2 regions of the Streptomyces sp. WMMC940 genome follow, and region 2 is predicted to be linked to the other one. Evidence: predicted binding sites of a transcription regulator. Region 2 holds the regulator's gene; the other holds the start of a gene.
The links. The regulator HspR, encoded in region 2, represses chaperone genes until heat shock. The targets are predictions, from matches to a motif close to TTGAGNNNNNNNNNCTCAA.
Positions count from the first base shown of each region.

Region 1: lon (endopeptidase La) is a predicted target of HspR. The motif match lies at 13,160-13,178, and genes of this name have one in related genera.

Region 1 is NZ_JAPZBC010000001.1:2,365,308-2,379,627, forward strand. It holds gene O7595_RS10230 (GTP-binding protein) at 1-71, opposite strand, end outside; gene O7595_RS10235 (DUF742 domain-containing protein) at 52-492, opposite strand; gene O7595_RS10240 (roadblock/LC7 domain-containing protein) at 489-971, opposite strand; gene O7595_RS10245 (sensor histidine kinase) at 968-4,315, opposite strand; gene O7595_RS10250 (protein phosphatase 2C domain-containing protein) at 4,688-5,500, shown strand; gene O7595_RS10255 (MarR family winged helix-turn-helix transcriptional regulator) at 5,553-6,047, opposite strand; gene O7595_RS10260 (M4 family metallopeptidase) at 6,393-9,236, opposite strand; gene O7595_RS10265 (helix-turn-helix domain-containing protein) at 9,386-10,417, shown strand; gene lon (endopeptidase La) at 10,735-13,137, opposite strand; gene O7595_RS10275 (GNAT family N-acetyltransferase) at 13,270-13,941, shown strand.
Region 2 is NZ_JAPZBC010000001.1:3,526,438-3,540,757, forward strand. It holds partial or broken gene O7595_RS33855 (aminotransferase class I/II-fold pyridoxal phosphate-dependent enzyme) at 1-56, shown strand, start outside; gene O7595_RS15410 (hypothetical protein) at 394-1,569, shown strand; gene O7595_RS15415 (YbjN domain-containing protein) at 1,637-2,182, opposite strand; gene clpB (ATP-dependent chaperone ClpB) at 2,260-4,851, opposite strand; gene O7595_RS15425 (pyridoxamine 5'-phosphate oxidase family protein) at 4,998-5,411, shown strand; gene O7595_RS15430 ((2Fe-2S)-binding protein) at 5,558-5,878, opposite strand; gene O7595_RS15435 (helix-turn-helix transcriptional regulator) at 6,298-7,149, shown strand; gene O7595_RS15440 (heat shock protein transcriptional repressor HspR) at 7,690-8,151, opposite strand; gene dnaJ (molecular chaperone DnaJ) at 8,156-9,331, opposite strand; gene grpE (nucleotide exchange factor GrpE) at 9,365-10,030, opposite strand; gene dnaK (molecular chaperone DnaK) at 10,030-11,895, opposite strand; gene O7595_RS15460 (sugar transferase) at 12,243-12,773, shown strand; gene O7595_RS15465 ((Fe-S)-binding protein) at 12,857-14,320, shown strand, end outside.

The DNA of each region.
Region 1 (14,320 bases), 1.2 Mb from region 2:
TGGTCGTTCTGCCAGGCCTGTACGTTCTCGTCCTCCGCGGCGGTGGGGAGGTCAGAGACGGCGGAGTCCACTCAGCACCCTTTCGAGCAGCGCGCGGTCCGGGCGGCCGTCGCCGTGCCCGGTGCCGTACACGCGTATTCTTCCTTGGTCCGCGAGGTCGCTGAGCAGCACCCGGACCACGCCCAGGGGCATCTTCAGCAGCGCGGAGATCTCGGCGACCGTCCGCATCCGGCGGCAGAGTTCGACGATGGCCCGCATCTCCGGCATCACACGGGTCGTGAGGTTGCCGTTCGTGAGCTCCTTGCTCCCCCTGCCTCCGGCGGGGAGTCCCCACTCGTCGCCCGCCTCCAGGGCCGCGACGAACGTCTCGACGAGGAGCACGTGGCCGAAGCGGGTGCGGCCTCCGGTGAGCGAGTACGGGCGGACGCGGGCGGGGCGTTTGCCCTCACCCCGTACAGGAAGCCTGGGTGCGGGTTGGGCGGCGGACGTCACTTGGCGCTCTCCAACGATTTGCGCAGCTCACTGCGGACTTCGGGGGTGAGTACGTGTCCGGCGCGGCCCACGAAGAGCGCCATGTGGTAGGCGACGACGCTCATGTCGCAGTCCGCGGTGGCGTCCACGCCGAGCAGCGAGCCGTCGCTGATCGACATCACGAAGAGGCTGCCCTCCTCCATCGCGACCATGGTCTGCTTGACTCCGCCGCCGTCCATGAGCTTGGCCGCGCCGATGGTGAGGCTGCCGATGCCCGAGACGATGGTGGCGAGGTCGGCGCTGGAACCGCGCGGGCCGTCCTGGCGGGGTGCCGTGGCGGGGGCGGCGTTGTGGGCCGGGTCGGAGGAGAGCAGGAGCAGCCCGTCGGACGAGACGACGGCGACGGAGCGTACTCCCGGTACCTCCTCGACGAGGTTGCCCAACAGCCAGTGAAGGTTACGGGCTTCGCTGCTCAGCCCGAAGGTTCCTGTCGCGGTCAACTGTGTGCCTCCTCGACGGTGTCCCCCGATTCCTCGCTCTGCGACTTCTGTTCCGTGCCGTGCGTCCGGGTGGTGTCGGCGAGCTCCGCCTCCACGTCGCGGCGGCCGTCCTTGGCGCCCTGGTGGAATCCGCCGAGCCGACGGCGCAGCTCCTCGGCGTCGACGGACCTGCGGCGCTCCTTCTGGGCACCGAACGGGGCCACGACCTTGGGCGTCCGCTTGGGCAGCCCCTTGTCGGTGACGGGCTCGTCGGGCGCGGTGGTCTCCGTGACGGCGCCGGTCCCCGGCGTCTGGTGGGCGGCCGCACCGGTCCCCGGCGCCTGGTGGGCGGCGGCGTCCGCGCCGTGCCTGTGACCGGGGGCCGCCCCCGTCTCGTCGCGCTCGTGGGCGTCGGGCTCCGGCGCCGGGTGGGGCAGCCGGACCTGGAGGGTGGTCTCCGGGGTGGAGGCGACGGGCTCGTCGATGTGGGCGTCCTCGTCGGCGTGCGCGTCCTCGTCGGCGTGCGCGTGCGCGTCCTCGTCGGCGGCAGCGGAACCGGCCTCGGGCCGGAAGCCGGTCGGAGCGTCCGTGGGCCCGGGCGCGAAGGGCGAGCGCCCGGGCTCGGCACCATGGGCTCCGGGGGCGGAGGCTCCCGCGCCGGACGGAGCCGTGAGGCCCTCGGGGCCGGGCACGGGGTCGGCCCCCGAAACGCCGGGCACGTGCGCACCGGTGCCCGCCTCGGGCGCGAAGGGCGAGCGCCCGTGCGCGGCCTCGGCGGCTCGGTCCACCGGCGACGCCCCGGACTCCGGCTCGAAGGCCCCGGTGCCGGACGTGGTCGCACCGTTACCGATGCCCGTCCCGGTGCCGGACGACGTCGCACCGTTACCGATGCCCGTCCCGGTCTCCGCCTCCGGCGACTGCCGGGGGCCCGGCACGACGGGCGTGGTCCGCGGTACGACGGGCGCGGTCCCCGGCTCGCCCGCACCGGCGTCCTGGACGGCCCTCTCCGCGGCGGCGACCAGCGGATCGCCGTCGGCGGTGCGACGGCCGGGCAGCGCGTTGGAGTTGGCCTCCGCGACGGAGCCGGGGAGGTTCACCGCCGGACCGGCTCCCGGCACCGGAGCCGTCTGCCTCGCGGCGGTCGCCGCCCCCTCGGGCAGCAGACCCTGCGGGAGGACCACGACGGCGGCGATGCCGCCGCCCTTCTGCTCGCGCAGCTGGACGCGTACACCGTGCCGGCGGGCGAGCAGACCGGCCACCTTCAGGCCCAGTCCCTCGCCGCCCTCACCGGGGTCGAGGTCGTCGGCCCGCTCGGTGGACGCCAGCCGAGCGTTGAGCTCCTCGAGCCGGTCGGGGGCCATTCCTATGCCCTCGTCCTGGACGGAGAGCATGATCTCGCCGCTCTCCAGCAGCCATCCGGAGAGCTGGACCTGGGCGTCCGGGGGCGAGAAGGAGGTGGCGTTCTCCAGCAGTTCCGCCACGAGGTGGCTCAGGTCGTCCGCGGCGAACCCCGCGACATGGGCGTGCGGCGGAAGCGACTGGATGGTGACGCGCTCGTACCGCTCGATCTCGCTGACCGCGGCCCGCATGACGTCGACCAGCGGCACCGGGCCGGGGTGGCTGTGGCCGTGCTCGGCCCCGGCGAGGACCAGCAGGTTCTCGCTGTGTCGGCGCATCACCGTGGCCATGTGGTCGAGCTTGAAGAGGGTGGCGAGCCGGTCCGGGTCCTGCTCGCGCTCCTCCAGGCCCTCGATGACGCCCAGTTGACGCTCGACGAGACCGAGGGTGCGCAGGGAGAGGTTGACGAAGGTGTGACCCACGGTGCGGCGCAGCTTGTCCAGCTGCTCGGTGACCTCGGCGGTGCGCTCCTGGAGTTCCGCCCGCTGGGCGGTGAACTCCTCCCGGACGGCCGTCAGTTCCCCGCGCTCGGCGTCCAGGTGCCGACCGCGGGCGGCGAGGTCCACCAGTTTGCCGTGCAGGGTGTTGAGGGAGCGTACGACCTGGGCGAACTCGTCGTTGCGGCCGGTGAAGCGGATCGGCTCCTCGCCCTCGGGCGCACCGGCGAGGCGGGCGGCTCCGATGCGGAGCACGGCGAGCGGGCGGGTGAGGGTGCGGGCGACGGCGGCGGAGATGCCGACCACGACGAGGAGACAGCCCGCGAGCAGGGCGATCCGCAGTTCCAGGGCGGTGACGTCGTCGTCGCGGAGCTGCTCCAGACGCTCGACCTGGGCGGAGGCGAGCGCCGACTCCACGCCGCGCATCTGCTCGACCCTGGCGGACAGCGACGAGTCGAGCTTCTCGCGGTTGGACTTGCGGTCCTTCTCGGAGAGTTCCGGCTGGTCGGTGAGCCGGGCGAGATAGGCCTCGGCCGTCTTGACGTCGGGGCCGGTGACGGTGCCGGTGAGCCGTTCGCGGGCCGCGGCGCTCGCGGCCTGGTCGAAGTCGGCGAGGGCGGCGAGCTCGCGGACGCGGGCCTGCTGTGCGGCGGAGCTCAGGACGGTCCGTGCGGCCTCGGACTTGGCGTCGTCCTCGTCCTCCACGGGCAGTCCGGTGATCGGATCGAAGGAGGGGCCGTCGTTCGCGGGGCCGGGCACGGACAGTGCGGCGAGCAGCAGACCGCGGGTGGCGGACGCCTGCTCGACGGCGAGGCCGAGGGCCGCGGGTGCGCGGGTGGCGTCGGCGGCGCGGGCCGGGGTCTTCTCGGCGAGCTCGTCGGCGAGTGCGTGCAGCCCCTCGATGATGTCGGTGTAGGCCTTGTGCGCCTCGAGTGCGGTGCCCTTGCCGGTGAGCGCGGTACGCCGGACGGAGTTCACGGCGCCGAGGTCGCGGCGCAGTTCCGCGTGGGCGGCCGGGACGTTTCCGCGGATCTCGTCTATCTGCCGGTCGACGCGGGCGCTGCGGTTGGCGGAGACCTCGCGGCGGTCCTTCTTGTCGCCCTGCTGGTCCTCGCGGCCGGCCGCGATGTACGCGGTGACCTCGTCGCGCTCGTCGGCGAGGGAGTGGGCCAGGGTCACGGCCTGCCGGTTGAGCTCGGCGAGGGTGACGAGCCGCTGGGACTCGGTCAGGTCGTTGGAGGCGAGGAGGATCGCCGGAGCACCGGCCGCCGCGACCGTGAGGGTGACCGCGGCGACCCCCGCGACCAGCCGGCGGCGCACGCGCACGGGCCGCCCGCCGGGGAGGAGCGTGGGGTCGGAGGCAGCCCGGGCCTGGGCCGAAGGCTCCGTGAACGCCGGAGGCTCGGGGTTCGTGTGGCCGTCCGACGTCGCCGAGGGGATCGCGGGCGCCGGGGGCACCTGAGGTGCCACGGGCCCCGAAGAGGCCGTACTGCCCATGCTGCCCTTGCCCCGAGGCCGCTTCTTCTGCACCGGTGCTCGCATTCCTGACTCGTCCGCCCATGAAGCAGAGGTGACGGCCGGTCATCATGAGAGTCCCCCACCCCTGGCACGGTCCACGACCATTCCAGCGGCTTCAAGAGGGGGACGCGCATCGGCCACTCCGCCACACGAACGAGTGAACATCACGACGGAGTTGGCAAACAACTCATTCGCGATTGCACTTTCCGTCCTCGCGGAGCGTCGGTTGGACCTTCGGCCCAGGCTTTGGCAGGATGCCCGCCCGCAGCTCGACGGGAAGTCGATTCCACGGAGAACGCCCAGGTCGAACCGGTGGTGGAGACCAATTGGAGGCCCTGGCAGGCTTCGTGAAGGAATCGTGTCGACTCATGCAGACTGGGGATCATGCGCTTCGAACTCGTCACCGTGCCCGGCACCGCCGAACGCCCGAACGAGGACTGGGCGTCACTCGCCCTCCCCGCATCGGGCCAGGGCGGATCGCTGGTCGTCCTGGACGGGGTGACGCCACCCCGCGGCGACGACGGTTGTGTGCACGGCATCCCCTGGTTCACCTCGCGCCTGGGCGGAGCACTGCTCGAACTGTCCGGTTCGCGGAGGGATATGACCCTGACCGAGGTCCTGGCCCTCTCCATTCGACGCACCGCCGACACGCATCGCGACACATGTGACCTTTCTCACGTCCGCACGCCTCAAGCAACCGTCGTCGTCGTGCGCTGGGGCGCGTCAGCTGTCGAGCACCTGGTCCTCTCGGACTCGACGCTGCTGCTGGAATCGCCGGACGGACTCGTGCACACCGTGCTGGACGACCGGCTGGACCGCATCCCGCGGGAGACCCTCCGCTCGCTCAGCGCGACGGACGCCCTGCGCAACCAGGACGGCGGCTTCTTCACCGCGGCCGCGGACCCGGAGGTGGCGGTGCACGCGGTCACGGGCACTACCCCGCGCGCGGAGGTGCGGGCGGTGGCGGCGCTCACCGACGGGGCGTCCCGCTGGACCGACCTCTTCGAGGAGGGGAGCTGGGCGGACCTCATGGCGCTGCTGCGCGCGGAGGGACCGAACGGGCTGGTCGACCGCGTACGGGCGCTGGAGGCCGCGGACGCGCTGCGGGGCGGGGCGACGCGCTGGAAGACCCACGACGACGCGACGGCGGTGTACGCGGAGCTTCAGGACCCGGTCACCGAAGGCCCGCGGGCCTGACCGACGCAGGGGCGGACCGCCGACCGGGCCGGCCCGGGAACATCGCCCCAGCTCAGCCCTCCTCGGAACGGGTGTTGAGCTGGTGCAGCAGACGGGCCAGTTCGGCCACCTCCCCGCGGTCCCAGCCGGCCAGCTTCCGTACGTACCGGTCGCGCCGGGCCATTCGTACGGCCCGGAACCTGGTGAGCCCCTCGTCGGTCAGAGCGACGAGCTGGGCACGCCCGTCGGCCGGATCGGGCTCGCGGGTGACCAGACCCAGCTCCTCCAGCGCGCGGAGCTGCCGGCTCATCGTGGCCTTGCCGACCCCGAAATAGCCGGCGAGATCGGTGGCGCGCTGAGCTCCGGACTCCTCCAGCCGTACGAGCAGTCCGTACGCGGCGGGCTCCAGTTCGGGATGGACCTCGCGGGCCATCTCGCCCGAGCTCGCCCGGGCCCGGCGCAGGAAGACGGCCAACTCCCGCTCCAGGGCGAGGAATTCCGAGACCTCCTGGTCCACTCCGTTCCCTCCCCTCGGCTCGGGTCCGTTCCCCGTACCGCTTCCGTGCACGTCAGCACCCTTCGCGCGCTTTCCCGGCGATGAGAAGTTCCTTCGGCGGCCGCCGTCGCCGCAGCTCGTCCAGTATTTCGCAGGCATGGTCCGACGGCGGGCACCGGCTCCCCATCCGCTCCCGTCCCCACTCCCCGAGACCGAGACCGACACCGACACCGACACCGAGCTTCGTTTCCGGCACACGCCCACATCGTGTCGTGTCCGCCCCTCACCCGGGTTCTCACAGTGCCGGGGCTTCGGGGCGCTCGCCGACGGCCGCCACCCGGGCCGGGAAGCGGCGGTCCGCGCGCGCGGAGCCCCGGTGCGGCACTGCCGCACCGGGGCTCCGGTCAACGGGGTTGATCAGCCGCAGCGGCCCGCGGGGCGGATGCGGGTGACCAGGTCCGTGAAGCCGGTCGTACCGTCCAGCCATACGACCTGCTTGCCGGACACCGCGGCCGGCGAGATCTGCTCACCGCGGTTGCAGGAGACGCGCTCCAGCCGGCTGCCGTCCGTGGTCAGCTGCCAGAGCTTCGACAGCGTCTCGTTGCGCCACTGGGTGTCGGGCGTCTGGCTGCTGACGGTGACGGCGTCCTCGGACGCGGTCAGGTCGACGCCGTGCAGCGCCCGCGGCTTCGCCTCGGGGGCGATGTCGAAGACGTTGCGACCGTCGAGGTCCGCGCGGCGCACACCCGTCTGGCCGGTGTCGTTCAGGTTCTCGTCGGTCAGCCAGAAGACGTGCTTGCCGTTGATTCCGGTCTGGCCGAGGCTCTGCGGCTCGCCGAGCTGCCCCGTCAGCGTCTTGGTGCCGGTCCTGAGGTCCAGGACCTCGACGCCGAGCAGGTAGCCGGTCTCCCCCGGGTAGAGCTTGGCGTAGGCGATCCTGCCCTGCGAGATCGACGGGAGCGCCGTGGCCACGAAGAAGCCGCCGCCGTCGGCGTAGGTGGGCCGGGTGTCGCCGGGCCGGAGGTAGGCGACGTGGCGGTCGCCGAAGATGCCGAAGCTCTCGAAGACCACGACGCCGTTCTCGACCCGCAGCCCCGAGATGTCACTGGTCGAGGTGTACAGCTTCTTGATGGGGCCGCCGGCCAGCGGACGGGAGAGGATGTCCAGGCTCGTGGCGCCGTAGGCCGCCCAGACGACGTTCTTGCCGTCCGTCGCCGGGTACACGTGGAAGCGTCCGTCGTTCGGGCTGATCAGCTTGGGGTGGCCGGAGCCGTCCGCCCTGCCCGCGTAGACCGAGTACGGCTCGGAGCCGTCGTCGTTCGACTGCGACGCCGTCCACCAGCCGCCGCCCGCCTGGACTCCCGTGCCGCTGATGTTCAGCTTGCCGAGGAGCCGGTCGGTGTCGACGCCGAGCGCGTCCTCCCAGCCGGGCACGATGCCATGGGCACTGAAGGACCGTTTCACCACGTTCTGCTGCTTCGCGGTGACGCCGAGGTCCTTCGCCGCGGCCAGCACCGCGTTGCGGCCCTCGGTGAAGCCGTCGAGCGGCGTCATGTACTCGGACAGCGCCTTGTACACGATCCGGTCCGCGACTTCCCCGCCCAGGTCCTGGCGCATGTCCCACAGCGCACCGGAGAAGATGGTGGAGTTGAGGTGGACGCCGCCGTTGTCGGTGCCGAACGTCACCCCGAGGAAGTTCTTCGAGGTGGTGGCACCGTCGTCGAGGTCGCGCAGGGCACAGTCCCGCGGGCCCTTGGTGCGGCACAGGTCCTCGCCGATGAGGCCCGCGTCCGGGTCGTCCATCGACAGGCCGGAGGCGGTGACGTCGATGGCGTTGCCGAAGTAGTCGGCGACGGCCTCGTTCAGCGCGCCGGACTGCCCGGCGTAGACGAGGTTGGCCGTGTTCTCCACGACTCCGTGGGTCATCTCGTGGCCCACGACGTCCAGATCGGCGGAGAGCGGCTTGAACTCCTCGTCGCCCGAGCCGTACACCATCTTCTGGCCGTCCCAGAAGGCGTTGACGTACGAGCCTCCGAAGAGGGTCACGCCGACCAGCGAGTTCACGGTGGAACCCCGGCCGTCGAGTCCGTTCCGGCCGTGCTGCTTCTTGTAGTAGTCGTAGACCTGTCCGGCCGCCCAGTGGGCGTCGACGGCGCCCGCTTCGGTGGCCTCCTTGCCGAACTCGGCGGTCGCGGACTCGAACACCTTGATGCCGCTGGGCCACTGGCCCGAGACGTCACCGACGTCCTGGCTGGAGGCGTCCCAGGTGCTGAGGGTGTTCTTGCTGGTGTCGGCCATGCGGGCGTGGTCGGTCATGCCGTACCGGCCCGTCGCCGCGTCGAAGCTGAGCTCCAGGTCGACCTTGCCGCCGTCCAGGCGCAGGCCGCTGCCCTTGGCGGCGGGGGCGGCGGGCTCGTCGACCGCCGCGCCCACCGGCGCGCCGGCCGCCCGGGCCTGCCGGGCGGACGCGGCCAACGGCCCGGTGACGGACTTGATGCCGCTGTACTGCAGCACCGGGAAGCCGGACCGCGCGTCGACGTACACCTCCTCCAGCACCGGTTCGCCGGTCACCGGGTTCGTGCCGCGTACCGTCACATGGCGGGCCAGGACTCCGTCGCCCCGCGGGATGACGACGAGGCCGCCCGCGGTGCCGGTGAGCGCCTGCGCCTTCCGCGACTTCTCGCCCTCCTTGCGGATGGCGTCGGCCTCGGTGAGCCGGGAGTTGCCGAGCCGGGCCGCGGTGGCGCTCACGGCACGGCGCACCGCCACCTCCTCGGCGACCGTGGCCTCGGTGCCGGTGGTCAGCCCCGTGAAGTACTTGCCGGAGGTGCCGGTGACGACGCGTTTGCCGCCGGAGGTCTCCATCCGCACCACGTACTGGCCGCCGAGGACCGGTATCCCCCGGTGCTTCTGCTGGAGCCGTACGGTCTCGTCCACGCCCCGCTTCAGCGTGCGGACGGGGGCGAGGTCCCGTCGCGGTTCGGCGATGCGGTAGCGGCTCTCCTTGGCCTCGAGGTGCCGGCGGGCCGCGTCCGCCGGAGCGGCCTTGGCGTCCACGGGCTCGTGCAGCCCTTCGACGAGAGCGGGTGTCGCGGTGTCCTCCCCGGGGACGACCTCGACGGGCGGTGCCGGCGGCGGGGTCGCCGCCTGGGCCGGGACCGCGGTGATCAGGAGACCGGCAGCGGCCAGGAGCGCCGCGGCCCCTGTCCCCCTGGTGATGCCGAGTGCCGGTCTTCCCTGGTTGTGCCTGGGCTTGCGCACAGTACGTACCCCTCCCACGTGCTGGTAAGCCGGTTCAGGTGGTCATGGCCATGCAACCCGTGAGGCGTCAACCGATCAATGCGGCGGGTGCGTTGAGAAGTGGACATGCCCACTTGTGTGCTCTGTGAAGGCGGAGTGAGAATCCCCGCATGATCGAGGCGGAGTTGCACTACCTCGGTTTGGGGGCGACCGAGGAGCGCGCGTACGAAGCCCTGCTGGAGGAACGGGCGGAGGGGGCCGAGGAATTGGCCGTGCACCTCCGGCTGCCGAGGGACGAGGTGGACGCGGCGCTCGACCGGCTCGTGGAGCACGGGCTCGCACTGCCGCCGCGCGGGGGCGGGACGCTGCCGCGCCCGGCCGCGCCGGCCGCCGCGATCCGCACCCTCATCCACCGCCGCCAGGCCGAACTGCACATGAAATCGGCCGAACTGGAGCGATTACGGATGACCGCCGATCAGCTGGCGGGACGGCTGACGGCGGGAGCGCCGGCCGTTCCGGGAAGCGGCATCGAAGTGATCACGGGGCAGCGCGCGATCCGGGAGCGCGCCGACGACCTGCTCGCGTCCGCGGAGCGCGAAGTGGTCGTCCTGGACCGCCCGCCGTACGTCAAGGGCCGGCCGGGATTCGGGACCTTCCGCCTGCCGGGACCCGGCATCGAGGGACTGCTGGACCGGGGAGTGAGCGTACGGGCCGTCCTGGACCGGGACGGTCTCGCCGCGCCGGAGCGCATCCGGACGCTCAAAGCGCTGGTGGAGCGGGGGCTTCGGGCCCGGGTCGCCCCGGCCGTACCGACCCGGCTGATCGCCGTCGACCGGCGGACCGCCCTGCTGCCCCCGGGTGACGCGGCGGACCCCCGGGCTTCCGCTCTGGTGGTCGGGGACGCGCTGGTGCGCCACGCGCTCGTGCCGCTCTTCGAGACGGTGTGGGACCGGGCGGCCCCGCCGGGCGGGGCGCTGCCCCCGGAACCTCCACCGCCGGGCGGGGCGCTGCCCGCCGAGCAGAAGGAACTGCTGGCCCTGCTGGCGGCCGGGCTCAAGGACGAGGCGATCGCACGCCGGCTGGGCGTCCATGTGCACACGGCACGGCGGCGGATCAGCAGGCTGCTGGAGTCGCTCGGCGCCGAGACCCGCTTCCAGGCCGGGGCCCGGGCGACCCTGCGGGGCTGGCTCGACGGTTCGTGACGGCATGTCGGAAGCCGCACGGAATCGGTGCCGCAGCTGACCGCCGGGCTGACGGCCCGGAGCGCCGGGCACGAATCACCGTTCGACGCGGCGTTCGTGCCGGACCCCCTCTCCGCGCTCACCCGACGGCCCCCGGCGGCGTGGCCGCCGTCCCCGTGGCGCTGCACGGGCACACCGCCCCGACGCACACGCCCGCCCGCTCGGGGGCTCGGACCGCCCGTCCCCGCACCGAGGACCCGGAAACGGCGGTCGCCGTACCCGGGCCCGCGGGAGCGGGCCGGCGTACGGCGACCTCGTGAGGGGCCGTGCCCCGCGGCTCACGCCGCGGCCGGCACCGGCACCTCGGCCGGGGACAGGGCGATCTCCAGGACCTGGCGGACGTCCGTCACGGGGTGGACCTCCAGTTTCTCCAGGACCTCCGCGGGGACGTCGTCCAGATCGGCCTCGTTGCGCTTGGGGATCACCACCGTGGTGATCCCGGCGCGGTGGGCGGCGAGCAGCTTCTGCTTCACGCCGCCGATGGGCAGCACCCGTCCGGTCAGCGACACCTCACCCGTCATGGCCACGTCCGTGCGGACCAGCCGCCCGGAGAGCAGGGACGCCAGCGCGGTCGTCATCGTGATGCCCGCGCTCGGCCCGTCCTTGGGGACCGCACCCGCCGGGAAGTGGATGTGCACGCCACGGTCCTTCAGATCGCCCACGGGCAGCTCCAGTTCCGCGCCGTGCGAGCGGAGGAAGCTCAGCGCGATCCGTGCGGACTCCTTCATGACGTCGCCGAGCTGACCGGTCAGGGTCAGTCCGGAGGCGCCGGTCTCCGGGTCGGCCAGCGACGCCTCGACGTACAGCACGTCGCCCCCGGCGCCGGTGACCGCGAGTCCCGTGGCCACTCCCGGCACCGCGGTGCGGCGCTCGGCCGGGTCCTGGGCGGACTCGGGCACGTGGTGCGGACGGCCGATCAGCGCGCGCAGGTCGCCGTCGGTGACCGTCAACGGAAGGGCGCGCTCGCCCAGTTCGTGCTGGGCCGCGACCTTCCGCAGCAGCCTGGCCACCGCGCGCTCGAGATTCCGCACGCCCGCCTCGCGGGTGTACTCGCCCGCCAGCCTGCGCAGCGCGGACTCGTCCAGGGTCACCTCGCCCGGCTCCAGGCCGGCCCGCTCCAGCTGGCGCGGGAGCAGGTGGTCGCGGGCGATGACGACCTTCTCGTCCTCGGTGTAGCCGTCGAGCCTGACCAGCTCCATCCGATCGAGCAGCGCCTCCGGGACGGCCTCCAGGACGTTGGCCGTGGCCAGGAACACCACGTCCGACAGATCGAGCTCGACCTCCAGGTAGTGGTCGCGGAACGTGTGGTTCTGCGCCGGGTCCAGGACCTCGAGCAGCGCCGCCGCCGGGTCCCCGCGGAAGTCGGAACCCACCTTGTCGATCTCGTCGAGCAGGACCACCGGGTTCATGGACCCGGCCTCCTTGACTGCACGGACGATCCGGCCGGGCAGCGCGCCGACGTAGGTGCGCCGGTGGCCGCGGATCTCGGCCTCGTCCCGGACGCCGCCGAGGGCGACGCGGACGAACTCGCGTCCCATCGCGTGGGCGACGGACTCGCCGAGCGAGGTCTTGCCGACACCGGGCGGGCCGACGAGCGCGAGGACCGCGCCGCCGCGCCGGCCGCCGACCACGCCGAGCCCGCGGTCGGAGCGCCGCTTGCGGACCGCCAGGTACTCGGTGATCCGTTCCTTCACGTCGTCCAGGCCCGCGTGCTCGGCGTCCAGGACGGCCTTGGCGCCCCGGATGTCGTACGCGTCCTCCGTGCGTTCGTTCCACGGCAGTTCGAGGACGGTGTCGAGCCAGGTGCGGATCCAGGAGCCCTCGGGGCTCTGTTCGCTGGACCGCTCGAGCTTCTCGACCTCCTTGAGGGCGGCCTCGCGGACGTTCTCCGGGAGTTCGGCGGCCTCGACGCGGGCGCGGTAGTCGTCGGACTCGTCGCCCGCGGACTCGCCGCCCAGCTCCCGCAGTTCCTTGCGCACGGCGTCCAGCTGGCGGCGCAGCAGGAACTCGCGCTGCTGCTTGTCCACGCCCTCCTGGACGTCCTTGGCGATGGACTCGGCCACGTCCTGTTCGGCGAGGTGCTCGCGGAGCTGCTCGGTGGCGAGCCTGAGCCGGGCGACCGGGTCGCTGGTCTCCAGCAGTTCGACCTTCTGCGCGATGCTCAGGAAGGGCGAGTAGCCGGCGTTGTCGGCGAGCGCGGGAACGTCGTCGATCTGCTGGACGCGGTCCACGACCTGCCAGGCTCCGCGCTTGCGCAGCCAGCTGGTGGCGAGGGCCTTGTACTCCTTCACGAGCTCCGTGACCGAGCCCGGCAGCGGGTCGGGCAGGGTCTCGTCGACGAGGGTGCCGTGGATCCAGAGGGCGGCACCGGGGCCGGTCGTGCCGGCTCCGACGCGCACCCTGCTGTGGCCCCTGATCAGGGCACCGGGGTCTCCGTCGGAGAGCCGTCCCACCTGCTCGACGGTGCCGAGCACGCCGGTCGCGGCGTAGGTGCCGTCGATCCGGGGGACGAGCAGCACCCTCGGCTTTCCGGGCTCCGCTCGGGCTGCCGCCTGGGCGGCTTCCACCGCGGCCCGTACGTCGTTGTCGGACAGGTCGAGCGGTACCACCATCCCCGGCAGCACGACCTCGTCGTCGAGTGGCAGCACAGGCAGGGTGAGCGGTGCGGGCGTCGAGGCCATGATCTCCCCTTCGGCAGTCAAGTTGAGTTACACGGACTCAATGCGGGGGGAGTCGCCGATGTTCCCCTGGGGGCGTTCGCCGTGAGCGATACCACCTGGCGCATCCGACGACCGACCGGATGTAATGAGCGAATGACGAGTGCATCTCTTACACAGGCCATTCGGGCCTGGGTGGACGGCTGGGTCGTCTCCCGCGGGGCGGCGGAGCCCGTCGCCGAGCCCTGGGGCCTCACGGTGGACGTCGGGCTCCCCCGGCACACCACGCGCCACGTGCTCACCGACAACAGCGAGGCCGCGGTCCGCAAGGTCGCCGCTTCGGCCGGGGTGCCCGGCCGGTGGCTCAAGGTGTTCGAGGAGGAGGAGCGGGTCCTGGAGTGGCTGGGGCCGGACTGGACGCCCGACGAGCCCGGCTTCCTGATGACGGCGCCGCTGGCGCGGCGGACCACGCCACCCCCCGCCCCGCCGGAGGGGCACCGGCTGCGCGCCTGGACGAGGGACGGCGTCACACGTGTCCTGATCACGACCGCGGACGGCGCCTTCGCGGCCCGCGGGCAGATCGCCACGGCCGGCACCACGGCCGTCGTCGACCAGATCGAGACGGCCGCCGAGCACCGGCGCAGGGGACTGGGCTCGCTGGTGATGCGCACGCTGCAGCACGCGGCCGCCGAGCGCGGCGCCACCTCCGGCGTGCTCGGAGGCACACCCGACGGGCGGGCGCTGTACGAGTCACAGGGGTGGCGGGTGATCGCCCCGCTGGTCAGCGTGTACTACGCACCGCCACGGCCGCCCTCGGCGCGGTCCTGACCGGCCGGCGGCACCGGCGGCCCGAGGGCACGGGCAGCCGCGCCGCCGGCCACCAGCAGCGGCACCGTCGCCGGACGGCCGACGTCCGTGCTCGAACCGCGCAGCAGGGCGGAGGCGGTGGCCCGGTCGCCGTACCGGCCGTACAGCGAGTTCCGAGCGGGACGAGCGGCACCAGAAGGTGAACGACGCGCCGCGAGGGCCGGGGGGAGCCTGAGCGCACGGACGAACGCCGGGGCACGCGCTCGCCGGCCGCGGGCGCCCCTCCGGCCCGGCGCGCCCGTCCGCCCCGGTTCCGAGCCGCCCGAGCGGATTCCGGCGCCCGGAGCCGTCGCACGGACGAAACCTCCCCCGTCCCGGCCGCCCTCGTCCTCGGTCCCGC
Region 2 (14,320 bases):
AGAGCGCCGACGTCCTGGAGGAGGCCGTCTCCCGACTGAAGGGGCTCGCGCCCTGAACTCACGCCGCCCGGCTCGCTCGTAGCGTGCGGACCCCGGGCCCGCGGCGGCTCCTCGGCGCCGTCCCACCCGCCGGCTCGGGCTCCCTCGTCAGCGGGCGTCCGCCTCGGGATCCGGGCGCGGTTCGTCGAGGTCGAACCCCTCGGAACCCGCCCCGAGGGCTGCCCCGCAATCCCTGCGGGACGGCCCTAGCGTCCGGGCCGTCCGCTGTCACGGCGACACGCGTGTCCGACCCGCCCGTGCGGGCGATCCACCCGGGCGGCTGCCAGCGGTCGCGCACCGCGCGCGCACCGCCGAAGGTCGGGGTGACCGCACCCGCGCGCACGGAGGTGCCCCCTGTTCGCCGAGACCTTCGACAAGGCAGCGTCCGCCGACGACCGGTCCCTTTCCCGCCCGCGCGCGGCGCTCCACCGGGCGGCCCCCGCCCTGGGACTGTTCGCGGCCGCGCGGCTGACCGGCACGGTCGTGGTGGCCCTGTGGGCGTGGCACGTCGGCCGGTCGCCGCGGGCGCTGCTCGCCACCTCGTGGGACTCCAAGTGGTACATCGGCATCGCCGCGAACGGCTACGGCCGCACGGTGTACTGGCCGGACGGGGCCGTCCAGTCCGACCTCGCCTTCTTCCCGCTCTACCCGGGACTGATCCGGGCCGTCACGTCCGTGCTGCCGGTCACGGGAGGCACCGCGGGACTGGCGCTGTCGTGGGCCGCGGCGGGCCTGGCGGCATGGGGCATCTACGCGGTCGTCGAGCGGCTCCACGGCCGCGGGCTCGCGACCCTCGTCGTGCTGCTGTGGGGGCTGCTGCCGCACGCGGTCGTCCTGTCCATGGCCTACACCGAGCCGCTGCTCACGGCGTTCGCCGCCTGGTCGCTGTACGCGCTGGTGACCGGCCGCTGGCTGTGGGCCGGAACGCTGGCCGGGCTCGCCGGGCTGACCCGGCCCAACGGCATCGCGGTCGCCGCGGCCGTCTGCGTGGTGGCCGGCTGCGAGCTGTGGAGGCGGCGGGCCACGAGGGGCGGCCGGGCGCCCGTCTGGGCCGCCGCCGCGCTGGCGCCCGCCGGCTGGCTGGGCTACGTGCTGTGGGTCGGGGTGCGCAAGGGCGATGTGCTCGGCGGCTACTTCGCCGTGCAGAGCGGCTGGACCTCGCGCTTCGACATGGGCCTCGGATCCCTGAAGGTCATCCGCAGCATGGTGACCGCACCGACGTTCTTCGGTTTCCCGATGGCGCTGGTGATCGCGGGGGCCGGCGTCCTGCTCTTCGCCCTCTTCGTACTGGACCGGCCGCCGCTGCCGCTGCTGGTGTACACGGGGGTGCTGGTGCTGATCACGGTCGGCGGTTCCGGCTTCTTCGAGTCCAAGCCGCGCTTTCTGCTGCCGGCCTTCCCGCTGCTGCTGCCGCTGGCCGCCGCACTGACAAGAGCCCGGCCCAGGGCGGCGATCACGGTGATCGTCGCCCTGGCCGGGCTCTCGTTCTGCTACGGGACGTACCTGACCGTCGCACCGACGGCGCTGTGAACCCCGCGGGGGTGCACCCACCACCGCCGTGCCCTTGTTCGTCGGGGCGCTCGGACCGCCGGTCCGCTCAGGCGCCGTCGGCGGGCTTCTCGTCCGCCGACTCCCCGGCCGGGGTGAGGCCGAGCTGCTCCACCAGCCACTTGTCGAACTCGATGGCCGCGCGCACCCAGCTGACCGTCGACGAGACGAAGTGCTCGAGGCTGACGCCCGTGCCGATCAGCATCTGGGCCTCGCCGATGAGGCGGACGGTCGTGGGCTGCCCCTCCTCCTCGTGGGTGTGCGTGTAGACCTTCGGCCACAGCGTGCGGCGGTTCCAGTCGTCGACGGCGTCGAGGACCTGGGCCTTGTCCTCGACCGCGTGGGGACGGTCGTAGAACGTCCGCACCGAGAAGACCTGCTGCTCGTTCTCGCCGCGGAACATGAAGTACGTGCGGAACTCCTCCCACGGCGCCGCGAGGTCACCCTCGTCGTCGACGACGTACTTCAGCTCCATCTGGTCGAGGAGCTGCTTGACCAGGTCCTGGTCGGGGACGACCGGGCCCGCCGGTCCTGACGCGGCCTGAGGTTGGGGCTGGCCCCCGAAGTTCGGAATCGAGGACGGGTCGATGCTCACCGGGTGTTTCCCTTCGTACGGATACGGCCATCCTCCCCCATCCCGGGCGGGGGCTGGCAACCCCACCCGGGCGTGGCTCACTGTGCCGGACCCACGATCAGGCCGCCGTCCGCGCGGTCGACGCGGACCGTGTCGCCGTCCTTCACCTCTCCGGCGAGGATCTCCTTGGCGAGCCGGTCGCCGATCGCCGTCTGGACCAGCCGGCGAAGCGGCCGCGCACCGTAGGCCGGGTCGTTGCCCTCGTCGGCCAGCCACTCCAGGGCCTCCGGGGTGACGTCCAGGGTGAGCCGGCGTTCGGCGAGCCGCTTGGCGAGCCGTGCGATCTGGAGCTCGGCGATGTGCGCCAGCTCCTCCTTGTCCAGGGCCGAGAAGACGACGAGATCGTCCAGCCGGTTCAGGAACTCCGGCTTGAACGAGGCCCGTACGACCTCCAGGACCTGCTGCTTCTTCTCCTCCGCGCCGGTCAGCGGCTCCACCAGGTACTGGCTGCCGAGGTTGGAGGTCAGGATCAGGATGGTGTTGCGGAAGTCCACCGTCCGGCCCTGCCCGTCGGTCAGCCGGCCGTCGTCGAGGACCTGCAGCAGGACGTCGAAGACCTCGGGGTGGGCCTTCTCCACCTCGTCGAGCAGCACCACGCTGTACGGGCGGCGGCGGACCGCCTCGGTGAGCTGGCCGCCCTCCTCGTAGCCCACGTACCCGGGCGGGGCACCGACGAGCCGCGCCACGCTGTGCTTCTCGCCGTACTCCGACATGTCGATGCGGACCATGGCGCGCTCGTCGTCGAAGAGGAAGTCCGCGAGTGCCTTGGCCAGCTCGGTCTTGCCGACGCCGGTCGGGCCGAGGAAGAGGAACGAGCCGGTGGGACGGTCGGGATCGGCGACTCCGGCCCGGGAGCGGCGTACGGCGTCGGACACGGCCTGCACGGCCTCGGTCTGGCCGATCAGCCGCCTGCCCAGTTCCTGCTCCATCCGCAGCAGCTTCTGCGTCTCGCCCTCCAGCAGCCGTCCGGCCGGGATGCCGGTCCAGGAGGCGACGACATCGGCGATGTCGTCCGGGCCGACCTCCTCCTTGACCATGGTGTCCTTGGCGGCCTCCTGTCGGGCCTCGGCCTCGCTGGCGGCCTCCAGCTCCCGCTCCAGCGCGGGGATCTCCCCGTACAGCAGCTTGGACGCGGTGTCGAAGTCGCCGTCGCGCTGGGCCCGCTCGGCCTGGCCGCGGAGATCGTCGAGCTTCTCCTTGAGCTCGCCGACGCGGTTGAGGGACTGCTTCTCCTTCTCCCAGCGCGCCGTCAGCCCGCGCAGCTCCTCCTCCTTGTCGGCGAGGTCGCGGCGGAGCTTCTCCAGCCGCTGGACGCTCGCCTCGTCGGTCTCCTTGGAGAGCGCGAGTTCCTCCATGCGCAGCCGGTCGACGGAGCGCTGCAGCTCGTCGATCTCGACCGGGGACGAGTCGATCTCCATCCGCAGCCGGGAGGCGGACTCGTCGACGAGGTCGATGGCCTTGTCGGGCAGGAAGCGGGAGGTGATGTAGCGGTCGGAGAGCGTCGCGGCGGCCACCAGGGCACTGTCCGCGATCTGCACCTTGTGGTGGGCCTCGTAGCGGCCCTTGAGGCCGCGGAGGATGGCGATGGTGTCCTCGACCGTGGGCTCGGCGACCAGCACCTGCTGGAAGCGGCGCTCCAGCGCCGGGTCCTTCTCGATCCGCTCGCGGTACTCGTCGAGGGTCGTGGCACCGACCATGCGCAGCTCGCCGCGGGCGAGCATCGGCTTCAGCATGTTGCCGGCGTCCATGGCGGAGTCGCCGCCGGCACCCGCGCCCACGACGGTGTGCAGCTCGTCGATGAAGGTGATGATCTGGCCCTCGCTCTCCTTGATCTCGGAGAGGACGGTCTTGAGCCGCTCCTCGAACTCGCCGCGGTACTTGGCGCCGGCGACCATGGCGCCGAGGTCGAGGGCGACCAGCCGCTTGTCGCGGAGGGACTCCGGTACGTCGCCCTTCACGATGCGCTGGGCGAGTCCCTCGACGACGGCGGTCTTGCCGACGCCGGGCTCGCCGATCAGCACGGGGTTGTTCTTGGTGCGGCGGGAGAGCACCTGGACGACCCGGCGGATCTCCTGGTCGCGGCCGATGACGGGGTCGAGCTTGCCCTCCCTGGCCGCGGCCGTGAAGTCGGTGCCGAACTTCTCCAGGGCCTTGTACTGACCCTCGGGGTCGGGCGTGGTCACCCGGCGCCCTCCTCGTGCCTTCTCGAACGCTTCCTGCAGCTTCCTCGCGGTGGCGCCCTCCCCGGAGAGCACCTCGGCGGCCCGTCCGCCCTTGGCCGCGACGCCGATGAGGAGGTGCTCGGTGGAGAGGTACTCGTCCCCGAGCTCCTTGGCCCTCCGGTCGGCGTCGGCGATGACCGCGAGCAGCTCGCGGTTGGGCTGCGGCGGCGCGACGGTCGATCCCGTCACGCTGGGCAGGTCCGCGAGGACCCGCTCCGCTCCCGACCGTACCGCGGCCTGGTCGGCGTCGGCGGCCGCCAGCAGGTCGGTGATGTTCTCGTTGTCCTGGCCCGCGAGCAGCGCCAGCAGCAGATGCGCGGGGGTCAGGTCCGCGTGTCCCTCGGACACGGCCCGGGTGGTCGCGGCACTCAGCGCGTCCCGGCTCCTGTTGGTCAGCTCGGCGTCCACGTGCGGCTTCTCCTCCTCGCCTCGACTGCGTATCGCCCTGACTCATCTACGGTACACAAAGTTGAGTCGGTTCCGCTCAAGTATCTCCAGGTCTCCCCTCCTCCCCCGATTCGTCGACGCGCAGTCCCCCGGGTAGGTTCCGGGGCATGGCCATCGACCCCAGCCACCCCCACGAGTCCTTTCTCGGCTTCTGGCGCGAGTACCACATGTGCACGCTCACCACTCCCCGCCCCGACGGCACTCCGCACGTCGTGGCGGTGGGTGTCACGTACGACCCGGGGGGCGGGGGGAAGGGCGTCGCCCGGGTGATCACCAACAAGAACAGCCGCAAGGTCGCCAATGTGCTGGCCGCCGGACCCGAGGGGGCCGCCGTCGCGGTCTGTCAGGTGGACAAGGGCCGCTGGGCCACGCTCGAGGGCCGCGCCACCGTCCGCACGGACCCGGAGGCCGTCGCCGACGCGGTCGCCCGCTACGCGGAGCGCTACGGCCGCACGCCGTCACCGAACCCGGACCGCGTGGTCATCGAGATCGCCCTGACCCGCGCGATGGGCCGGGCCTAGCGGGCGCGCGTCCGCCGCACGCGCACGGCACGGCGGCGCCGCCGCGTTTCCGCGCACAGCACAGCGGCGCCATCGTGTTTCAGGTCCACGATGGCGCCGCTGTGTGGGGGAAGCGCCTGAGCGATCTTGAACGACGGGGGAATCGCTCAGGCACTGCGGGGGGTGGCGGTGGTGGTCTCGCGCTCGACCAGCTGGTGGTCACGCTGGTCGAGATTGACGAAGATCATGCCGTACCGGATGGCACAGCGGACGGGGCGTGGGGCCCCGCGGGGCCGGCGAAGGCACCGGTAGGCGCGGACGTCCTCGTCGTCCTCGCGGGCGACGACGATCGGTTCCCCGAAGAGGGTGACCATCAGCGAGTCGCCACGGTGGGGGATTGCCGTGACGAGATCGATGAAGTGCCACCCGGATCGGTAAGCGGTCGCCATCTCCCGCCGGAAGACACGATCGTCCGGGGGCATGCTCATGCGTCCGCGTCCGCCGGCGCGCTCTCCCAAGTGGGTTCGCCCGGAGACGCGGTCACCGTCGTCGGCGCCGACTCCCACGTCGGCTCACCGCTCGCCGCGAGACCGCCGAGAGCAGCCGCAACGGCTATAGCGCACAGTGCACGAACCATCCTGGTCATGGCCGATCTCCACCTCTATTAATCACTACCTCCCCCCGCGTCTAGAACGATGGCTCACTCCGAACGCCTTCACCAGCGCGGCCAGGCATCATGTTCCTGTAATTCAGGACCCTGAGGGGGGTGCATATGGAGACAAAACAGGGCGATGGGGGAGATAAGCACAGTCACGACGAGCTGTGCGAGGCCGGGAAAAACCTGTATGCGTCCGCTCTGCGCAGTGGCCGCATAGCCCGGTCGGAGGTGACCGACGCCCCGTGCCTCATGGATCTGGGCATGTTGCGCCCCGACCCCGACGACACCGAGTGGCTTCGTCCGGTTCCGCCGTCCGTCGCCCTGCACCAGCTGATGCACCCCATAGAGCGGGAGATCCAGGAGCGGAGACGACTCACCATCTCACTGGCGGAGACGTTCGAGCCATTCATGACGCTGAACGCACACGATCCGTCCACGACACATGCGATCACCGTCCTCGAGGGACTCCACCTCATCAACGCGACGCTGGACCGGGTCATCGCGGAGTGCCGGGAGGAACTGCTGACGGTGCAGCCGGGCAGCGGCCGCCGGCCGGCCACCCTCCAGGAGGGGCTGCGGCGCGTGGGGATGCTCGTCGACCGGGGCGTCTCGATGCGCACGCTGTACCAGCACACGGCCCGTCACCACCCGGCCACCATGGCCTACGTGGAGCGGGTCGCCCCCTACGGCGCTGAGTTCCGCACCCTCGAGGAGATCATCGACCGGCTCATCATCGTCGACCGCAAGGTGGCCTTCATCCCGGCTCGCAGCGACCGCAGGGTCGCCCTGGAGCTGCGCCACGAGGGTCTCGTGCAGTACCTCGTCGGGGTCTTCGAGCAGTTCTGGCTCCACGGCGTCGCCTGGGACGACCAGGTCGTCGCGTACGCCCCCGAGCCGGACGGCGTCAGCGGCGTCCAGCGCTCCATCGCGAAACTCCTCGTCGAGGGCCACGTGGACGAGGCCATCGCCCGCCGTCTCGGGATGAACGTCCGCACGTGCCGCACCCACATCGCCAAGCTCGCCTCCGCCCTCGGCAGCGGCTCGCGGGCCCAACTCGGCTATCTCATCGCCCAGTCCGGCATCCTGGAGCAGGATCACTGAGCACGGACCGGACCGACTCCGGCCCCGCCGTCCGGCTCGACCGCACCGCGGGCGTCGTCGAAGTGGCCGGATCCGGCCTTCCGTCGGTGCGCATCGTCCGCTCCCTCGGCAAGGAAACCGCGGCCGCACATCACGGTGGGCACCCGTGACCCGGCCCTCCCGACGCTCGCCGTGGAGCTCAGCCTGTTGCCGGTGCACGTTGCATCGCGGTCCGGGAACGCCGGTAAGGCGGGGGAACGACCACGGCGGGCCGGCACGGATCGCGCCCGGCGGGGGCCGCTGCCGCGCGGCCCCTCCCGCGTACACGCCTTCGTCGGGGCCACCGCCTGGCGGCCCGCTCACGGGAGTCCGGCTCGACCCGACGGGCGAGCCGACACCTGGACCGGCCCACAGCGGTCCCGGGATCCGGGAGGGCGTACGAGCCTCCGTGCTCCGCCCCCGCCGGGTCCGCGGCCCGGAGCGGACGTGAGGAGGGACCGGGAGGTCCACACCTCCCGGTCCCTCCGCCGACTCCCGTGCGCCACGGCCCGGCGGGAACGCTCAGCCGTCCCGCTTCGGCCGCCACACCACCAACGCGCTCGTGTGCTGCACGTCCTGGTAGGGCACCAGATCGCGCCGGTACGACGCGTGCACCTGGGCCTCCCGCTGCTGCATGGCCAGCGCGGCGCCCTCGACCGCCGCGGACAGCTCCGCGACCTTGGCCTGCAGCGCCGCCACCTGGTTCTCCAGCTCGATGATGCGTTTGATTCCGGCCAGGTTGATGCCCTCGTCCTGGGACAGGGACTGGACCTGGCGGAGCAGTTCGATGTCCCGCGCCGAATAGCGCCTGCCGCGCCCCGCCGTGCGGTCCGGGGAGACCAGACCGAGGCGGTCGTACTGTCGAAGGGTCTGCGGGTGCAGCCCGGACAGCTGAGCCGCCACCGAGATGACGTACACCGGCGTCTCTTCGGTCAGTTCATAGGCCCTGCCACCGAATCCGGGCTGTCGACGTCGGCCGTCCATCGCGTCATGCTCCCTTCGCAGCCTGGAACAGTTCTGCCCGCGGGTCGTGACCCTCAGTCGCCTTGCGGTACGCCTCCAGTGCCTCACGCGCCTCGTCGCCGAGTTCCGTGGGCACCGAGACCTCAACCGTGACCAGCAGATCGCCCCGGGTGCCGTCCTTGCGGACGGCGCCCTTGCCGCGGGCCCGCATCGTACGGCCGTTCGGCGTACCCGCGGGCAGTTTCAGGGTGACCGGAGGCCCGCCGAGGGTCGGGACCTTCACCTCGCCGCCGAGCGCGGCCTCCGTGAAGGAGACCGGCACCGTGACGGTGAGGTTGTCGCCCCTGCGCCCGAAGACCGGGTGCTCCCCGACGTGGACCACCACGTACAGATCGCCGGCCGGTCCGCCGCGCTCGCCCGGTGCGCCCTTGCCTCGCAGCCGGATCCGCTGGCCGTCGCTCACCCCGGCGGGGATGCGGACCTGCATGGTCCGGGACGACTTGGCGCGACCGCTGCCGTGGCAGACCTCGCAGGGGTTCTCGGCGATCAGCCCGCGGCCCTTGCAGTCCACGCACGGGTCGGTCAGCGAGAAGGACCCGCTGCCGCCGCGCGAGACCTGGCCGGTGCCGACGCAGGTCGGGCACACCCGGGGCGTGCCGTTCTTGTCGCCGGTGCCCGAACAGGCCTTGCAGGGCTGCTGGCTGGACATCCGCAACGGGACCGTGGCCCCGTCCACCGCCTCGGTGAAGCTGAGCGTCACCTCGGACTCGATGTCCTGGCCGCGGCGCGGCTGGGTACGGGGCCCCGTACCGGCCCCGCGGTTGAACAGGCCGCCGAAGACGTCCCCGAGTCCACCGCCGAAGCCGCCGGCGCCGGCGCCCCCGGCCTGGGCGCCCCCGAAGAGGTCGCCCAGGTCGAAGTTGAACGTTCCTCCGGCTCCGGGACCGGCCCGGAAACCACCGTTGCCGAAGAGCGCCCGCGCCTCGTCGTACTCCTTGCGCCGCTTGGGGTCGCCGAGCACGTCGTTGGCCTCGGAGATCTCCTTGAAGCGCTCCTCGGCCTTCGCGTCGCCCTTGTTGGCGTCCGGGTGGTTCTCGCGCGCGAGCTTCCGGTACGCCTTCTTGATCTCCGCGTCGGTGGCGTCCTTGGGGACGCCGAGGACCTTGTAGTAGTCCTTCTCGACGAAGTCCTTCGTGCTCATCGACGTCCCTCCTTCCGGTGCCTGCCGTCTGCGTCAGCCCTCGTCCGGGCCACCGCTCTCCTCGTCCGTCGCCTGCTCGGCCGCCTGCTCCTTGGGCTGGGCCCCCGGCTGCGGCTCGGCCACCGCGACCCGCGCCGGCCGGATGGTCCGCTCGCCGATCCGGTAGCCCGGCTGCAGGATCGCCACGCAGGTCGTCTCGGTGACGTCCGGCGCGTAGCTGTGCATCAGGGCCTCGTGGACCGTCGGGTCGAAGGGCTCGCCCTCCTTGCCGAACTGCTGCAGCCCCATCTTGGCGGCGACGGTCTCCAGCGATTCCGCCACCGACTTGAAGCCGCCGACCAGTTCGCCGTGCTCACGGGCCCGGCCGATGTCGTCGAGCACCGGCAGGAGCTCGGTCAGGAGCTGCGCGACCGCGATCTCCTTGACCGTGATCCGGTCCCGCTCCACCCGACGGCGGTAGTTCTGGTACTCGGCCTGCAGCCGCTGCAGGTCCAGCGTGCGCTCGTTGAGCGCGGTCCGGACCTGGTCCAGTTGGGCCGTCAGGCCCGCGTCGGCGGCCGTGCGGGCCGTCTGTGCTGCGTCCCCGGCCTGGGCCGCCCCCTCGTCCGCGGAGGGGGCGGCGGCCTGCGCCGCGTCATCGGGAGTGGCGCCGGAGGGGACGTCGGGCTTCTCCTCGAAACCCGGGGTCTCCTCCGTCATCAGGCAGCGCCACCCTTCTGGTCCTTCTCGTCGTCCACGATCTCGGCGTCGACGACGTCGTCGTCGGCCTTCGCCTGGGAGGCACCGGCATCCGCGCCGCCCGCGGCCTGCTGGCCCTGGGCGTCGGCGTACATGGCCTGGCCGAGCTTCTGGGAGACCGCCGCGACCTTCTCGGTGGCGGTGCGGATCTCCGCCGTGTTGTCGCCCTCGGCGGACTCGCCCTTCAGCTTCTCCTTGAGCTCGTTCACCGCCGTCTCGACCTCGGTCTTGATCTCACCGGGGACCTTGTCCTCGTTGTCCTTGAGGAACTTCTCGGTCTGGTAGACGAGCTGCTCGGCCTGGTTCCGGGTCTCGGCGGCCTCGCGGCGGCGGTGGTCCTCCTCCGCGTACTGCTCGGCCTCCTGGCGCATCCGGTCGACCTCGTCCTTCGGCAGCGAGGAACCGCCGGTGACGGTCATCTTCTGCTCCTTGCCCGTGCCCAGGTCCTTGGCGGTCACGTGCATGATGCCGTTGGCGTCGATGTCGAAGGAGACCTCGATCTGCGGGACGCCGCGCGGGGCCGGCGGGAGGCCGGTCAGCTCGAACATGCCGAGCTTCTTGTTGTACGCCGCGATCTCGCGCTCGCCCTGGTAGACCTGGATCTGCACGGACGGCTGGTTGTCCTCGGCCGTCGTGAAGATCTCCGAGCGCTTCGTCGGAATCGTCGTGTTGCGCTCGATGAGCTTGGTCATGATGCCGCCCTTGGTCTCGATGCCGAGGGACAGCGGGGTCACGTCGAGGAGCAGGACGTCCTTGACCTCACCCTTGAGGACACCGGCCTGGAGGGTGGCGCCGATGGCCACGACCTCGTCCGGGTTCACGCCCTTGTTGGCCTCCTTGCCGCCGGTCAGCTCCTTGACGAGCTCGGCGACGGCCGGCATGCGGGTGGAGCCGCCGACGAGGACCACGTGGTCGATCTCGGACAGCTGGATGCCCGCGTCCTTGATCACGTTGTGGAACGGTGTCTTGCAGCGCTCCAGCAGGTCCGAGGTCAGCTGCTGGAACTGGGCGCGCGTGAGCTTCTCGTCCAGGTGCAGCGGGCCCTCGGCGGACGCCGTGATGTAGGGCAGGTTGATCGTCGTCTCGGTGGAGGACGACAGCTCGATCTTCGCCTTCTCCGCGGCCTCGCGGAGACGCTGGAGAGCCATCTTGTCCTTGGACAGGTCGACGCCGTGACCGCCCGCGAACTGCTTCACCAGGTAGTCGACGACGCGCTGGTCCCAGTCGTCGCCACCGAGGTGGTTGTCGCCGTTGGTGGCCTTCACCTCGACGACGCCGTCGCCGATCTCCAGCAGCGAGACGTCGAAGGTACCGCCACCGAGGTCGAAGACGAGGATCGTCTGGTCGTCCTTGTCGAGGCCGTACGCCAGCGCGGCGGCGGTCGGCTCGTTGACGATGCGCAGGACGTTCAGACCCGCGATCTCACCGGCCTCCTTGGTGGCCTGGCGCTCGGAGTCGTTGAAGTACGCCGGGACGGTGATGACGGCGTCCGTGACCTTCTCGCCCAGGTACGACTCGGCGTCCCGCTTCAGCTTCTGCAGGATGAACGCGGAGATCTGCTGCGGGTTGAAGTTCTTCCCGTCCAGCTCGATCGCCCAGTCGGTGCCCATGTGGCGCTTCACCGAGCGGATCGTCCGGTCCACGTTGGTCACTGCCTGACGCTTCGCGACCTCGCCGACGAGCACCTCACCGTTCTTGGCGAAGGCGACGACGGACGGCGTGGTCCTGGCGCCCTCGGCGTTGGTGATGACGGTGGGCTCACCGCCCTCCAGAACGCTGACGACGGAGTTAGTCGTGCCCAGGTCGATGCCGACCGCACGTGCCATTTCGATTCCTCCAGTGGACTTGAGTGGAACTGGCTCAAGGATGCATCACCCACCCCACGACGTCAACAGACCTGAGTCGAGTCGACTCAACTATGATGCCACCCCCCTTCCCCTGCCCGCCCGGCGCGGCCTGCACACCCCGTCACACCCACCGTGCCATCGTTCTGCAAAGCACGCGAAAGGTTCATAGACGCGTCTGACTGGACAGAAACCACCAGGTATCGACCGAGAAAAGACAGAACGGTCAGGTGAGTGCCTTGCGCCCCGTGCAGTCGGTGCGATCGGCGGGACCGGCGGAACCGGCCGGAGCAACAGGCCCCACGCGTCCGGCCCCATGGGCGCCGACCGTGCGCCCCCCCGACCCCAAACGCCTTCTCGATCTGGCCCTCGGCACACTGCTGCTCGTCCTCGCCGCACCACTGCTGGCCGCCGCGGCCTGCTCCCTCGCCCTGCGCCGCCGGCCCGGCGGCATCGTCGCGCGGGAGCTCAGGACGGGGCTCCACGGGTACCCCTTCACCGTCCGCTCGCTGCGCACCCGCCGCTGGCGGCTGGATCTGCTCTCCCGGCTGCCCCATGTCGTCACCGGCGAGATGTCCCTGGTCGGCCCGGCGGCCCTGGCTCCCGAGGATCCCCGCGCCGCCGCCCCCTGGAGGCAGACCGTCCGCCCCGGCCTCACCGGCCCCGCCCAGTTGCACAGGCGCTCGACGCTACCCTGGGACGAACCGGAGCTGCTCGACCAGCACTACGTGGAGCACCATTGGATCGGGCTGGATCTGGCCGTCCTGGCGCGCACGCCGCGGGCCCTGCTCCCGCCTCGCACTCAGGGTGCCCTGAGCGACGCAGATCACCGCCCACCTGGCTACAGTGCGACGGAATAAGTGGGTACGCTCGGCACGGACTGAATAAGTTACCGCTTAGTAAGTGCCGATCCCCCACCCTCGCAGGCCCGAGGAGCCCCGAAATGCAACTCGCCGCGATCATCGTGTCGCTGGTCCTGACCGTGGTCGGCGTTGCGCTCATCGCCCGAGCCGTCGCGCAGATCTACCGGTTCGTGAGACTCGGTCAGCCCGTGCCTGCGGGCAGCCGCACCGACGATCCCAAGGCCCGCACGGTCACCCTGGTCAAGGAGTTCCTCGGCCATACCCGGATGAACCGCTGGGGGATCGTGGGCTTCGCCCACTGGTTCGTCGCGATCGGCTTCCTGACGCTGCCGCCGACGCTCGCACAGGCGTACGGCCAGCTGTTCGAGGCCGACTGGACCCTGCCGGTCCTGGGCGGATTCCTGCCCTTCGAGATGTACATCGAGTTCATCGGCCTGATGACCGTCGTCGGCATCCTCGTGCTCATCGTGATCCGGCTGCTGAACCTGCCGTCCCGCGCGGGCCGCAAGTCGCGCTTCGCCGGTTCCAAGGCCTGGCAGGCGTACTTCGTCGAGTACGTCATCCTGACCATCGGCCTCGCGATCCTCGCCCTCCGCGGACTGGAGGGCGCGATCCACCACGTGGACCACTACGAGGCCGCGTACTTCGTCTCGTACCCGCTGGTCCTGGCCTTCGACGGGCTGAGCGTCCCCACCCTGCAGGCGCTGATCTACTTCACCGCCATGATCAAGATCGGCACGTCGCTGATCTGGATGATCACGGTGTCGCTGAACACCAACATGGGTGTGGCCTGGCACCGCTTCCTGGGCTTCCCGAACATCTGGTTCAAGCGCAACGCCACCGGCGAGAGCGCGCTGGGCGCCCTGCAGCCGATGGCCTCGGGCGGCAAGCCGATCGACTTCGAGGACCCGGGCGAGGACGACGTCTTCGGCGTCTCCCAGGTCGAGCAGTTCTCCTGGAAGGGCATCCTCGACTTCTCCACCTGCACCGAGTGCGGCCGCTGCCAGTCGCAGTGCCCCGCCTGGAACACGGGCAAGCCGCTCTCCCCGAAGCTGCTGATCATGTCGCTGCGCGACCACGCGCACGCCAAGGCCCCGTACCTGCTGGCCGGCGGCGGCAAGACCATGGAGGGCGAGGAGAAGGCCTCCGAGGAGCAGCTGAAGGACGTCCCGGCCGCCGCGCTGGCCGAGGCCGAGCGTCCCCTGGTCGGCACGCTGGAGGACAACGGCGTCATCGACCCGGACGTGCTGTGGTCCTGCACCACCTGCGGCGCCTGCGTCGAGCAGTGCCCGGTCGACATCGAGCACATCGACCACATCGTCGACATGCGCCGCTACCAGGTGATGATCGAGTCCTCGTTCCCGTCCGAGGCGGGCACGATGCTCAAGAACCTGGAGAAGAAGGGCAACCCCTGGGGCCTGGCCAAGAAGCAGCGCGTCGAGTGGACCAAGGAGGTCGACTTCGAGATCCCGATCGTCGGCAAGGACATCGAGGACCTCACCGAGGTCGACTACCTGTACTGGGTCGGCTGCGCCGGCGCCCTG